3 regions of the Nocardia sp. NBC_00565 genome follow, and region 1 is predicted to be linked to each of the others. Evidence: riboswitches for the same ligand, from Rfam matches in the RefSeq annotation. Region 1 holds a riboswitch; each other region holds the start of a gene.
What was found. A riboswitch is a leader RNA that binds a small molecule or an ion and turns the genes downstream of it on or off. The one in region 1 is predicted to bind S-adenosylmethionine.
Positions count from the first base shown of each region.

Region 2: another riboswitch for S-adenosylmethionine. It lies ahead of OG874_RS03990 (hypothetical protein); the one in region 1 lies ahead of OG874_RS32440 (rhodanese-like domain-containing protein).
Region 3: another riboswitch for S-adenosylmethionine. It lies ahead of OG874_RS40960 (bifunctional o-acetylhomoserine/o-acetylserine sulfhydrylase); the one in region 1 lies ahead of OG874_RS32440 (rhodanese-like domain-containing protein).

Region 1 covers NZ_CP107785.1:7,042,198-7,047,091, forward strand. The annotation lists gene OG874_RS32430 (RNA-guided endonuclease InsQ/TnpB family protein) at 2-1,090, opposite strand; gene OG874_RS32435 (O-succinylhomoserine sulfhydrylase) at 1,303-2,517, opposite strand; gene OG874_RS32440 (rhodanese-like domain-containing protein) at 2,654-3,070, opposite strand; SAM riboswitch class IV at 3,085-3,201, opposite strand; gene OG874_RS32445 (Rv0361 family membrane protein) at 3,265-3,720, opposite strand; gene OG874_RS32450 (FAD-dependent oxidoreductase) at 4,079-4,894, shown strand, end outside.
Region 2 covers NZ_CP107785.1:789,101-793,994, forward strand. The annotation lists gene OG874_RS03980 (ABC transporter substrate-binding protein) at 1-137, opposite strand, end outside; gene OG874_RS03985 (LLM class flavin-dependent oxidoreductase) at 134-1,291, opposite strand; gene OG874_RS03990 (hypothetical protein) at 1,288-1,494, opposite strand; SAM riboswitch class I at 1,505-1,598, opposite strand; gene OG874_RS03995 (hypothetical protein) at 1,915-2,661, shown strand; gene OG874_RS04000 (glycosyltransferase family 2 protein) at 2,813-3,985, opposite strand; gene OG874_RS04005 (LppM family (lipo)protein) at 4,011-4,715, opposite strand; gene OG874_RS04010 (carotenoid biosynthesis protein) at 4,868-4,894, opposite strand, start outside.
Region 3 covers NZ_CP107785.1:8,960,557-8,965,450, forward strand. The annotation lists gene metX (homoserine O-acetyltransferase MetX) at 1-691, opposite strand, end outside; gene OG874_RS40960 (bifunctional o-acetylhomoserine/o-acetylserine sulfhydrylase) at 810-2,132, opposite strand; SAM riboswitch class IV at 2,214-2,324, opposite strand; gene OG874_RS40965 (TetR family transcriptional regulator) at 2,377-3,111, opposite strand; gene OG874_RS40970 (MFS transporter) at 3,246-4,739, shown strand.

The sequences.
Region 1 (4,894 bases):
TTCACGCTCGGACCGCAACCCCACCAGCCACCCGAGGGAGGTGATCGAATTGTCTGACGTCGTCAACACGTGTGTGGCCGCGCTCTGCCACAGCCAGAATCACCCTGGCGGCGTTCCGATCCTGACAGGCAGTAAACCCACATGCCCAGCAACGGAAGATTCGTTCGGCGAGTTCGAGTTGCTGCTTGGCTCTCGCGAAACACCTCGAACACGTCATCGTCGTATAAGCGGGCCGCACCAACACCACCCTCCGGCCAGCCCGCACGCCACGCTCGATCAACTCCCGCTTCGCCGCACCGATGGCTGCGTCGGCGGCCTTGCGGGCCATCGTGGATTTGGCAAGAAACTTCGGCGTAAAGTCCTCCACCGCAATCAAACCATGATGGTCGACAACGCTTTTCGCCCACACCCGCGAATCATGCTGGGTTTGGCGGGCGGCTTTCTTGTGCAGCTTGGTGGCCTCACACGCGGCCCGCTGATACCCCTTCGACTGCGGGCCGCGCTTGCCACGGCGACGTCGAGCCATCTTGCGTTGCGACCGCGCCAACTCGGCGGCACAACGGGCACGATGCCCGCGATAGGGCAAATCGAACGACGGATCAGTGGCCGTGGCCGTGACGCACACACCCCAGTCGATCCCGATGGCGCTCTCGGCCACGGGTGCGGGATCCACGGTGCGGCGCACGATGAACGAGGCATACCAGTGCCCGAGCGAATCCCGGAAAACACGCACACTGGTCGGTGCGGACGGCAACTCACGCGACCACACCACCGGAATGCTCACCCCTTTGGCCAGCACGAGGCGCCCATCGCGGAGGCTGAACCCACGCTGGGTGTACTCCAGCGACAGCTCGGTCGTCTTACGGGGCTTGAACACCGGCCGACCCCGCCCCTTGACGGTGAACGACTGAGCAAGCGCCTGCGCATACGTTCGCAGCGTCTGCTGCTGGGCGACCTGCGAACCCTCCCGCAACCACACGCTCCCCCCGCGGGCAGCGGTCAACAGCTTGCTCAATGCGCCGAACGTCGGCCTGCCGCCCGACTTCTGCTGGTGGACAGCCTCATTCCACAAAACCGGCAGCGATGCCACTCGGCCAGCAAAGCCGACTGCGCGGCCCGGCCCGGCCGCAGCCGATAGCTGTACCGCATCACCTCCTCCATGGCCGACAACCTATCCGACACCACCGACACATCACCCCGACCGACAACCTCGATTAGGAGGACGGCGCTTCCACACCCTCGCGAACGAGAGAGTCTCCGCGCCAAACATCTGATGACGCGGCCGCGTCCCGTTGGAACCCGCTAGCTCAGCGCGTTGTCGAGGTCGCCGAGGATGTCCTCGACATCTTCCAGGCCCACCGAGATACGGACGACACCGTCGGACAGGCCGATGGTGGCACGGCCCTCGGGACCCATGGCCCGGTGGGTGGTGGTAGCGGGGTGGGTGATGAGGGTTTTGGAATCACCGAGATTGTTGGAGATGTCGATGATGCGCAACCGGTTGAGCACCTCGAAGGCGCGCTTCTTCGCCTCGTGCGCGGGGGCGTTCAGCTCGAAGGTGACCACGGTGCCGCCGCCGCTCATCTGGCTGGTCGCCAGTTCGTGCTGCGGATGCGACCCCAGGTAGGGGTAGCGCACCCACGAGACGGACTTGTTGTCCTCCAGGAACTTCGCGATGCGCAGCGCGGATTCGGTCGAATGGCGCACGCGCAGCGGCATGGTCTCCAACCCCTTGAGCAGGGTCCACGCATTGAACGGGCTCAACGCCGGACCGGTATGGCGCATAAGGTTTTTCACCGGACCGTCGATGTAGTCGTGCGGTCCGAGAATCGCGCCGCCGAGCACTCGGCCCTGACCGTCGATGTGCTTGGTGCCGGAATACACGAGCACATCCGCGCCGAGTTCGAAACCACGCTGCAGCAGTGGAGTGGCAAAGACGTTGTCCAGCACCACCTTCGCGCCCGCGGCATGGGCGAGTTCGGTCACCCGGCGCACATCGACCAGCGTCTGCATGGGGTTCGCCGGCGTCTCGAAGAACACGGCCTGGGTGGGCACCGACAGCGCCTGCTCCCACTGGTCCAGGTCATCACCGTCGACGAAGACCGTCTCCACACCCCAGCGCGGCAGGATCTCGTTGCACACCACGAAGCAGGAACCGAAGAGGCTGCGCGCGGCCACCAGTCGATCGCCCGCGCCCAAAAGCGCACCGAGCGCGGTGAATACGGCCGCCATGCCGCTCGCGGTCGCGAAACATGCTTCGGCGCCGTCGATCAGGCGCAGCCGCTCCTCGAACATGGCCACCGTCGGGTTGCCGTAGCGGGAGTAGACGAAATGCTCGATATCACCGGTGAACGCGGCCTCGGCCGCCTCGGCGCTCTCGTAGACGAACCCGGAGGACAGGTACAACGCCTCCGCGGTCTCCTCGAATCCGGAGCGGCGCAGGCCACCTCGAACACCGAGCGTCGCGGGCCCGACACCTTCGGGCAGCGGCTTGTCGAACGCACCACCGGTGATCATGACCGGCTCCCGGGGGTGTTGTTTCGAGCGACCTGCAAGCAGTCGCTAGCGGTGTTGTTTCGAGCGACCTGCAAGCAGTCGCTAGCGGTGTTGTTTCGAGCGACCTGCAAGCAGTCGCTAGCGGCACAGCACACGCTCATGACTGCCGCCACGGCAATCCCAGCGCACGCCAGCCGGAGCCGCCGCGATGCCCGGACTCGTCGATCGGCCCCTCGAAGCCCTCCAGCACGTTGTACGACGGTGCGATCCCGGTATTGGTCGCCGCCACGGCGGCACCGATCGAGCGCTGCCCGGACCGACACAGGAAGACGACAGGCGCCTCCGGATTGCGCCCCTCGAGCGCACTGGTCAGCTGCTCGACGAACTCACCGTTGCGGGCGCCGCTGCTGTCGACCCATTCGATCAGCACCGTCGGCCGCTCGATCGAACTGGTGTCCGGGACGCCGACGAAGCGCCACTCGGCTTCGGTGCGCACATCGACCAACACGGCTTCGGGATTGTCCCGCAACAACTCCCACGCCTGCTGTGGGGTGATGTCACCGGCATAACTCATGCGATCCTCCTGTGAATCCACGCTTGCCGCACCTGGGTTTCGGTGCGCGGCCAGGTCGTCACCCGGAGCACCCCACCGCGGAGGAGGGTTGCCGACCAGCTAGCCGGGGCTTGACGCTGGTTCTCATGACCTGAGTCCGAGATTGCCTGGGCAGGTGCCACCATGTCAAACCCCAGTTCGCGCCGCGCCGGTAATCACTTGCAGACGATCCAGCGGTCGCCGGAGCGAACCAAATTCCACGTCGCCGGCGTCTCACGGCCCTCGACCGCGATGGTCACGTCCGCCTTCGCCCTATCACCATCGACCATGGCGTTCTCAATCTTGGTGACCTTGATCGACTTTCCGGCCGCCGCACCACCGAACTGGGCGGCCAGCGGCGATTTGCTCTCGTCGAATCCTTGACAGGCAACCGCGGGTGGCGGCGTGCTGTCGGTGGCGGCCCTGGCCTCCGCGTAGCGCTGCACCGCGGCCGTGATCTTGTCCGATTCTGTGACATTTTTCTCAGCGGGCGAGAGCACCGCACCGAGCACGATCGCGATGAGGACGACGGCCGCGAAGACTGCCGCCGCGACGAACGGCGCGACGGAGCGGCGATCGGTCTGGTCGACCTCGATTGCCGGTTCGTCGTCGATGCCCTGCTGCTCTGTCATGGGTCGATCATCCCTGGTGGACGGCGATATCCGACAGTCGCCCCCCGACCGTGCGCGACCGAACCCGGCATCGGCGGCGCGATGATCCGTTAGTCATCGGGCGAGCGGGTACTCCGGTAAGTGAGCCGGGGCGGCAACCATCCGGTTCACGCACCGCCCGCACGGCGCACCGCGCGCCACCGATAGAATCGCGGGACTGCGGCCTGCTGTCATAGCCGAATGACAGCTCACCGTCGTAGCGACTGTGTAGCCGCGAGCCGCCTGTCGCATCGTCAGGTGCAACCAAAGGGTGCGTCAAAGTTAGCCTAAGCTAAGACTGACGCCATTAATTGTTTCGACCATAAGGGTGCGCGTAAAGATGACCGAACAGAGTGCTGAGTCGATAAGCGGTATTCGCGGGCCCTCCGTGGTTACGCAGGCTGCCGCCTCCGGGCCTGAAGCGAACACCGCGGGGACTCGTCCGCTTCGCATCGCGATCGTAGGCGCGGGACCGGCCGGTATCTACGCCGCCGACGCGTTGATGAAGTCCGATGCCGAGGTGAGCATCGACCTGTACGAGCGCATGCCCGCGCCGTTCGGGCTCATCCGCTACGGCGTCGCGCCGGACCATCCGCGCATCAAGGGCATCATCACCGCCCTGCACAAGGTGCTCGACAAGCCGCAGGTGCGCCTGCTCGGCAATATCGACTACGGCACCGACATCACCCTCGACGACCTGCGCACCTTCTATGACGCGATCATCTTCTCCACCGGCGCCAACGCCGACCGCGCGCTGGAGATCCCTGGCATCGGCCTGGACGGCAGCTACGGCGCCGCCGACTTCGTGTCCTGGTACGACGGACACCCGGACGTGCCGCGCACCTGGCCGCTGGAGGCCGAGAAGGTCGCCGTCCTCGGTGTCGGCAACGTCGCACTCGACGTCGCGCGGGTACTCGCCAAGACCGGCGATGAACTGCTGCCGACCGAGATCCCGCCGAACGTCTACAACGGACTGAAGGCCAATAAGGCGCTCGAGGTGCACGTCTTCGGCCGTCGCGGCCCCGCGCAGGCCAAGTTCACCCCGCTCGAGCTACGCGAACTCGACCACTCCCCGACCATCGAGGTCATCGTCGATCCCGAAGATATCGACTACGACGAGGGCTCCGAGGCCGCCCGTCGGCACTCCAAGCAGGTC
Region 2 (4,894 bases), 3.5 Mb from region 1:
TAGCGCAGGGTGCCCCCCGGCTGCGGCGGGCCCGCGTCGCCGCCCGACGTTGCCGAATCACTGCCGCAGGCGGCCAGGCTCGCGGCCGCGGTGACGGCGGCGGCCACGGCCGCGATTCGGTGGCGGGGTCTGATCACTGTGGAGCTCCAGATGTTTCGGTGCGGACGAGTTCGCCGCGGGAATCGATGTCGTAGTCGGTCGGTCGGGCCGATCCGTTCGTGGTTGCGACGCTGGTGTTTTCGCTGCTCGCGGTGGCCAATGGCCGACTCGGGAAGCGGCCGCGCAGTTCCGGGGCGACCTCGGCCTGGAAGAGCTCGAGACTGCCGCGATGCTGCACCTCGGTGCGACCGTCACGTTCGGCGGACAGATGGGTCACCTCGTGACCGAATTGCTCGTGCTGGTGGCCGACCTTGTCGATCACCTGCTCCGGGCTACCGATGAGCGCCGAACTGCGGGTGACGAAATCGTCGAGCGTCTCGAATACCACCGGCAGCCCGAGCTTTCGGGCCAGGGCCAGCCGCGCCTGGAAGATCGGGCGGTACACCTCGCGGGCTTCCTGGGACGTCTTGGCTATGTGCAGTCCCGCCGTGCCCGCACCGACCAGGGCATCGGCCGGGTCGTGCCCGTAGTGCGCCCAGCGTTCCCGATAGTGGCGCACCAATTCGGCATACGGCTCGATCGAATATGTGACATTCGCCGAGAACAGCGGATCACCCTGGCGCGCGGCGAGTTCCACCGAATCGCGACTGGTCGCGCTGCCGTGCCAGATCCGGATGCGCGGTTGCAGCGGCCGCGGCAGCGCCTTGGCCGCGACCAGCTCCGGGCGGAACCGGCCGGACCAGGTCACGCTGTCGCTGTCCCACAGTGCCCGGAACAGTTCGTAGCCTTCGCGATTGCGATCCCACTGATCGTCGGTGGTGACGTGGTACAGCTTTGCCTGCGCCGCGCCGTTGCCCTTGCCGATAATGAGTTCGAGGCGTCCACCGGAGAGGTTGTCCAGCGTCGAGTAGTCCTCGAACGCGCGGACCGGATCGAGCAGGCTGAGCGTGGTGACGGCGGTGAACAGACTGATCCGCGAGGTGACCGCCGCAATGTGGCTGAGGAGCACCGGCGGTGCGGCCGAGAGGAACGGATCCTCGTGCCGCTCACCGACAGCGAAGCCGTCGAAGCCGAGTTCCTCGGCGAGGCGGGCCTGTTCGATCACATCGCGCAACCGCTCCCTGGTCTCGGGCAGTCGTCCGGTGACCGGATCGGGCACCCGGGTGACGAGGGTGAACAGCAGGAACTTCATGCGCGGACTCCCACCGGCCCGTGGATGAATTGCGCGAGCAGCACGAGTGCGATCGCGCTGACCACCCAACGCCAGGGGTGCCAGGCTTTGGCGACCGTCGGTGCGGTCGCTACGGCACGCCCGGGTGCTGTGGCATCGGGCGGGTGGGCACCCGGTATCGGAACATCCGATACTGGGGCATCGGATGCGACGGACGCGCTCATGGTTTCGGTTCCTCCATCGTTCCCGGCGGAAGCACCCGCACCCGGTGACCGGGGGGTTGCTGCGACGTCGACGAGCCAGGTCTCTCGGTCGCTCTGGATGGTGTCCGACGCCGAGCACGGGTCGGGTCAATGGGTCTAGCCGAAATATCATGCGAAGCAGGCGAAGTCCGGCACAAGGGTACGAATCACGGTGAGCGCAGACCTTGTCCGAAAGGTTGTGAACAGGGACTATTGTGCGGATCGTGTGGTAGCTCCTGATGCGCCCGCCCTGCTCGTGGCCGCGTATTTCGCCTGGAGCGCCCGGACGGCGTGTCGTCGCGACAGCCCGATACGGCGTGCGGCGCGCGGGTGTCGCCCGCCGAAATCAGCGTAGTTGCGGAGGTTTGCCGGAGTACTCTCGGACCTCGATCGTGCCCGACGATGAGGAGGTCCACTGTGGCCGTGCTGCGCCGTCTGACCACGCTTACCGCCATCGCGTCCGCTTCGGCCGCGCTGACTTTCGCCGCTCCCGGCGTCGCCACCGCCGGTCCGGTAGCGGCTCCGATGCCCGCCCCCGCGGTTCCGGCCGCGACGGCGCCGGATGATCCGCCCGGCCGAGCCGGAACCGTCGCCCCCGGCGATCTGCTCGGCGCCTACCGTGCTGCGGTCGACGCGCTGCGCACCTTCGGCGTCGAGCCGTTCCTGTATCCGGCCGCGGCCTTCTGCTCCGACGCCAGGCTCGGCCTGGTCCCCGCCGTTGCGGGCGCGGTCCCCGGGCCGTGGCCCAAGACCACCGTGGCAATCCCCGGACTCGACCTGTCCGCGGTCAAGGCGGGCCAGGTCCTGTTCACCTTCGTGCCCTACGGCGTCGCCGCGGACAACGCCAACACCTCCGGTATGAACGTCGCCTGGCTCAACCTCGCCAACGGTCGCAGCGGAGTCACCCCGATGGGCCCGCTCTCCGACGTCATCCGGACGATGGTCCCCGCCGCGATCCCACCCGAGCTGAGACCCTTCGCCGAACGCACCATCCAAGACGTCTTCGCCGCCTTCCCCACCAGCGCCGTCCGCGCAGTCCCAGTGGACACCGGCTCCGGCACAGTCCTCGCCGCAGTCTTCGGAACCGTCGACAACGCCGGCAAGCCCTGCGTCTTCCTCCCGACTGTGGGCATCACGTCGGTGCGCTGAACCCGCGGTCTCGGGAGAGCCTGGGGCTGAGGGGAAATGCGGCTGTGGGCCGCGAGGCCGCTGGAGCAGCGAGGTTGCGGGTTCGTGGATCAAGATCAGGTGAAACTGGTGAAGTGGGTCTTTTGCCGCCATGGATTCCACCTGATCGTGATCAGCCGGGGGACAGGTGGCGGGATTTCCAGGTGAGGGTGTTGGTGTGGCGCGCACGGCGGGAGTGGGAGTACAGGCGGAGGTAGGCGGCCATGGAGATTGGATGGGCTAGGGCCGCGAGGAGATCGGTTCGGGTCAGGGTGGTGCTTTCCAATGAACGGGCGAGTAGGCGACTGGCTACTGCTGCGCTGTAGCCGAGGAGTCCTGCCGTGCGCGTCGAACCTCGGCCACCGATGGCGGCCAAGGGCGGTACGCAGTAGGCGAGTGCCGCAACGGCTCCGACTGCTGCGCCGCCGATGGTGGTGGCGCCGTAGGCCGACCAGAGCCAGCGGGTGTAGCCCGTTTCCAGTTCGGCTGCGTCGCGGTACATTCGGGTGCTCGCGGATCGGCCCGCCGCGACCAGCGCGGTTCGGCGATCCGAACGGCGCAGTGCGCGAGCGATATCCAGGTCCTCGGTGGGGCTGGCGGCCACTGCCGCGTGAGCGCCGATGGCGTGGTAGGCCGCCGCATCGAAGACGAGGAACTGGCCGCAGGCAACCGCGGTGGAGCGGCGGCGGCTGCGGTTGGCCACCGCGATCGGCAGGCTGGCCGCCCACGACCAGCACAGCAGCGGCTGCACCAACGCCTCCGCCAGCGATTCGGCCACCTGATATGGCCACGGCGACAACAACGCGGCCTCGCTGTGGCGCAGTTCGGTGACCGCGGCGGCGATCGCCGTCGGTGCCAGCCGCACATCGGCATCGAGGAAGATCAGCACCGCCGCATCCGCCAGCTCGGCCAGTCGTGCGCAGGCCGCGGTCTTCCCGGTCCAACCCGGTGCGGGTTCGGCCTCGGAGCGGACCACCGTACATCGCGGATCGCTTGCAATCGCTGCCAGCGCAGCGGCTTCGGTTCCGTCGCTGGAGGCATCGTCGAGAATCAGCACCCGCAGCTGCGGTACACCTACCTGCCCACGAAGATCATCGATCAGCCCGGGCAGCCGCTGCGCCTCGTCGCGCGCCGGGATGCACACCGTGACCGATTCGATCGTTGTGGTCGGATCGACCGGCAGCCTCCGTACTGTCGCGCGGTTGAACAATGCGACCCCACAACCCAACAGCGCGGTCGCCGCGCCGATCCGTGTCGCTGTCGCCGCGCTCGCGTTCAACGCTCGCACCACCCGCGCGTTCAGCATGGGCGTGCGATACCCGGAGGCAATCTCAGCGTCGCAGCGTCGAACGCCACAGATTGCTCAGCGAGATACCGCCCTGCGGTGCGCCGGGAGGTGCTGGGTTGCGGTCCATGTAGGCGACGGCGCAGATGATCGCGGCGACGGCCAGGGTGATGCCGCCGACGATTCCGGCCCAGCCCGCGAACGAGCGGGTGTTCGGGTCGGCGTAGCTGACCTCGGCGCGCAGCGTGGAGACGTCGCCGGGTGGCAGCTTCCAGGAGACGGTGGAGTCGTCCTCGCGGTTGCCGTTGGTCTTGGCGACCCGGGCCGGGAAGGCCACCGTGAACTGCACGTCCGAACCGTGCGGCGGTACGGATTTCAGATCGACCCGGCCGTTGAGGCTGACCAGGTCGCCGGTGCGCTGGAACGACAGGTTGAACATGCCCTGGGTCTGGTCGGACAGCCCGCCGAGCTGGCCGACCTCGCCGAATGACAGATCTTCGAAGAACACCTTGCTGCCGACATAGCCGTCCTGGCTGTACGGTTCGACCCGCACCTTCGCGGCCAGCGAATCGGGCGCCTTCAGCTGCGGGCCCTTGTCATTGGCGTCCGCGGGCACGACCGCGGCCACGATCCGGCCGGAGACCCGGTCGTTGGACGACACACCCATCGATACCTGCACCCGTAGGCAGCCCGCGAGCGCGGGCACCAGCAATGCGGCCAGTAATACTGCCGCCGCCACCCGCCGCACCATGGACCGGGGTGAGCGTGGCGACGATAGAACCGGGGCGTCGGGCGTCGCGGTGTGAGGACTCGGGTGCACGGCTCACATCGTGCCAGGCCGTCGACCCGGATTGCCACGCGACGGGCGGAACGCGCGCCGAGCGAAATGGTCACCGCGCGGATTCAGCTCCGTCGCGCCAGGACCGACCG
Region 3 (4,894 bases), 1.9 Mb from region 1:
CTTCGGTGCGATAGGTCAGGTGGGCGATGCGGCGGGCGATGCCCATGCCGGTCGTGGGGGCGCGGTCGGTGTCGTGGTAGTCGCCGCCCTGCCAGTCGGGGTCGGCCTTGATGGCGGCGATTTGCGTTGTCTGCGTGCCGATCTGGTCGGCGGTGGCGCGGGCGCCGACGGCGAGCACGAGTGCCGAGCTCACTCGATCGGGCGTATCGACCATCCACTCCAGCACCCGCATACCGCCCATCGAACCGCCGACGATGGCGGCCAGGCGCTCGATGCCGAGCAGATCCATCAGCGCGACTTCCGCGCGCACCTGGTCTCGGATGGAGATCTCCGGAAACCTTGCGCCCCAGGGCTTTCCGTCCGGCGCAAGCGACGAGGGCCCAGTGCTGCCCTGGCAGCCACCGAGCACATTGGTCGCGATGACGCACCACTCGTCGGTATCCACCGGCGCGCCGGGACCGACCATGCCGTCCCACCAGCCGGGCAGCGGGTGGATATCGTCGGGCACTCCGACGACGTGTGAATCGCCGGTCAGCGCGTGTTCGACGAGCACCACATTGTCCAGCGTGGGGGAGAGCTCACCCCAGCGCTGCACGGCCAAGTGGACATCGGGGACGACGGCGCCGTTCTCCAGCCGCACGTCCCCGATGGCGATGATGCCGAGCCGCCCGTCCGGCGGTGGCAGCGCCACCCCGGACGAGGAACCAGCGGTACTCGGTTCAGCGCTCACGGTCACGACTCCGCCTCGCCAGCGCTCAGCTCCGTCGTGATCGAGGGTGCTGTGTCGGTGGTTCGCTCGCTGCGCTCGCTCACGTTGTCGCCGCCGCGAAACCGGCCAGCAGATCGGCCAGAATGTCGTCGATTCCCTCGATGCCCACGGCGAGCCGGACCAGCCCCGGGGTGACGCCGGAGGCCAGTTGCTCATCGGGCGTCAACTGCGAGTGCGTGGTCGAGGCCGGGTGAATCACAAGAGAACGCACATCCCCGATGTTAGCTACATGGCTGTGCAGGGCTAACGCGTCCACGAACTTCTTGCCGGCATCGACGCCGCCGCGCAATTCGAACGCGACGATGGCGCCCGCACCCTTCGGCGCCAGCTGGGCGGCGCGTTCGTGCCACGGCGATGACGGCAGTCCCGCGTAGAACACCGTTTCCACGGCCGGATGTGTGCTCAGGAACTCGGCCACGGCCTGCGCGTTCGACACATGCCGCTCGATCCGCAGGCTCAGCGTCTCGATGCCCTGACTGATCAGGAACGCGTTGAACGGCGATACCGCGGCACCGAGATCGCGCAGCAGCTGCACGCGTGCCTTCAACGCATAGGCGGGCGCGCCGAGATCGGCGAACACCGCGCCGTGATAGCTCGGGTCCGGGGTGGTGAAGCCGGGGAAGCGCGATGCGCCGGCGGCGTCGCGCACGGTCCAATCGAAGGTGCCGCCGTCGACGATCACACCGGCCACCGCCGAACCGTGCCCGCCCAAATATTTGGTCGCCGAGTGCACGACGATGTCGGCGCCGTGGGCCAGCGGCTGGATCAAGTACGGGGTGGCGACGGTGTTGTCCACGATCAACGGCAGCCCGGCCTCGTGCGCGATCGCGGAGATGCCGGGAATGTCGAAGATGGCGCTGCTCGGGTTGGCGATGGTCTCGCCGTAGAACGCCTTGGTGTTCGGCCGGATCGCCGCGCGCCACTGCGCCAGATCGTCCGGATCCTCGACGAAGGAGACCTCGATACCGAGCTTGGGCAGCGAGTAGTGGAACAGGTTGTAGGTGCCGCCGTAGAGGTGCGGGCTGGAGACGATGTGATCGCCGGCGGCGGCGAGATTCAGGATCGCGTAGGTTTCCGCGGCCTGACCGGAGGCCAGTAGCAGTGCGGCCACACCGCCCTCCAGGGCGGCGATGCGCTGCTCGACCACGTCTTGGGTCGGGTTCATGATCCGGGTGTAGATATTGCCCGGTTCGGCCAGTCCGAACAGCGCGGCCGCGTGGTCGGTGTCGCGGAAGGCGTACGAGGTGGTCTGGTAGATCGGGAGTGCGCGTGCGCCGGTGATCTCGTCGGGGGTCTGCCCCGCGTGGATCTGCTTGGTCTCGAAGGACCAGCGCTCGGCCGCGGACGCGATGGGGTCACTCATGTCTTACTCCAAAAGGGTTGTTCGCCAGCAGGTTCAAGGGGATGCGGGTGACGGACAACAACACATGGGGATACCTCCTGAAGTGCGCGCTTGCTCTCGACTTTCGAGAGCCCGGTCATCACCCGGAGCACCCCGCCGCTGCTGGAGGGTTGCCGTCCAGCAAGCCGGGGCTTCGCGCTGGCACTCATGACCTGACCGACATCGTAACCGGCGGGCGGTCGACGGCCGAAATCCGTTGCCTATTTCACGCCGGATCGGCGGCCGGGCGTCCGGCGCATACGCGCATGAACTCGTCGAACGACGTGGTGAACGAATCGCGGGCCGACTGCGCGGCGGCCATGGTGTCCGCGTCGTCGAAGATCGCGTCCGAACACTCCATGCTGAGGTGACCGATCAGCTGCCACGCGCCGATGACCAGCCGCACCGGTAGCGCGTCGGGCTGGGTGCCGAACCGTTCGGCGAGTACGTCGGCGATCGCGGCGTTCTTGTCGTCGGCGAGTTCCATGCTCTGTGCGCTGACCGTCGGGCTGCTGCGCAGTATCCGCTGCATCTGCTGGAAGCGCCGGAACGAGATCGGTCCGTCGACGCTGTTCGCGGCAGCGTCGACGACCTGCAGAAAGGCCAAGCGCAGGGATTCCAACTCGTTGCCGGTGACCGGGAGGGCGCGCAGGCACTCGGCGATCGCGAGGCCGAAATCCTTGACCGGGCCGAGGACGATGTCTTCCTTGCTGTCGAAGTATCGGTTGATCGTGCGCGGTGACACGTCCGCGCCGTGTGCGATCTGCTCGACCGTCGTCGCATCGAATCCCTGTGCGTCGCAAAGGTCCAGCGCCATCTCGATGATGCGCAGCCGGGTCTGCTGCTTCTTGCGCTCGCGCAGGCCGACGCTCACGGGCGCGCTCGGCCCCGGATTCGGGGTGGGGGGCGCGGTGTCGTCGGCCGCGGCGTCTACGCCGATCGGCGTCGATGACTCGAGCATGGCCTCATATTAGCGCAATCGGGACGGTTTGTGTCTTTAACGGTCAAATGTCGGAATGCGACATTTTTCTCTTGACGACAAATGTCTGTCGATGACAGGATGGCTGCACTACTTCGGATGGCGAGGAGATCAAGATGACCGAGACTGCGACAGCGGTTGACGTTTCGAAAAGACAGGGCAGTTCAGCGCGCTGGTTGGCCCTGGGGGTGATCGCGTTGGCCCAGCTCATGGTGGTGCTGGATGCGACCATCGTGACCATCTCGCTGCCGTTCGCACAACGTGATCTCGACATCAGCGATGGCAATCGGCAATGGATGCTCACCGCCTACACGCTGATCTTCGGCGGCCTGCTGCTGCTCGGCGGGCGGCTCGCGGACTACCTCGGCAGGCGCCGGGTCTTCATTGTCGGCCTGGTCGGTTTCGCGGGTGCTTCCGCGGTGGCCGGTCTCGCGCAGAACGGCGCGGAGCTGTTCGCCGGTCGGGCTCTGCAGGGCGCGTTCGCGGCTTTGCTTGCGCCCGCGGCACTTTCGCTGCTATCGGTGACCTTCACCGAGGCCAGGGAGCGCGCGACGGCGTTCGGTATCTTCGCCGGGATCTCCGCCGGTGGCGCCGCGCTCGGTCTCATCGCGGGCGGTGCGCTCACCGAGTACGCCTCGTGGCGCTGGTGCCTGCTGGTGAATACGCCGATCGCATTGCTCGCCCTGCTCGGCGCGCTGGCGTTTGTGGTGAAGGACATACCGGTCCCGCGCACCGGCGGCTACGACGTGCCCGGCGCGGTCACCGTGACGCTCGGCCTGATCGCCATCGTGTACGGATTCAGCCGCGCCGCCGAGGACGGCTGGCTGGCCGGGAGCACCCTCGCACTGCTCGTCGTCGGTGTCGCCTTGCTGATCGCCTTCGTCGCCATCGAGCGACGTTCGTCGAATCCGCTACTGCCGTTGCACATTCCCGGCGAGATCAACCGCGGCGGCGCCTTCCTGGCCGCGCTGCTGATCCCGATCGCGATGTTCGCGATGTTCCTGTTCCTGAGCTACTACTTCCAGATCACCCTCGGCTATTCGTCGCTGAAGGCGGGCTTCGCCTTCCTGCCGTTCCCGGCGGGCATCGCGATCTCCGCCGGTGTCACCAGCGCGCTGCTGCCCAAGCTCGGCCCGCGGCCGCTGATGGTGGCGGGTGCCGTGCTCGGTGTCCTGGGCCTGCTGTGGCTGGCTCAGTTGAGCTACGGCGACAGCTACGCGGCCAGCGTGCTGCCCGCTCAGTTGTTCATCGCGCTCGGTATGGGCCCGCTGTTCGTCGGCATGCAGACTGTTGCGCTGCATCAGGTCGAGGAAGCGGATTCGGGTGTGGCCAGTGCGTTGCTCAACGCGGCACAGCAGGTCGGCGGCGCGGTCGGCACCGCACTGCTGACCACCATCTCGGTGCAGACGGCCAAGTCCTACGCGGAGAGTCACGCGACGATCGACAACCTGATGGCACGTGCCTCGATTCACAGCTACGACGTCGCGTTCTATGTCGGCGCCGGATTCTTCCTCGCCGCGATTCCGGTGATCGCGTTGATGATCCGGGACAAGCCGGAGAACCTGATCGAGGGCTCCGAGGAGGGCGCGCGGATTCCGGTCGCGGTCTGATCGCGAAATAGCCTGTCCGGGTATCGCATCCGCTGCGATACCCGGACATTGCTGTGGTGCGCGCCACTCCCGGCCTACTTGTCGGTAACAATTTCGGGCAGGTTCACATGGGGGGCTGCCCGCGCGGTGCGGTCGTTGGCAGCAGTACGCTTGTC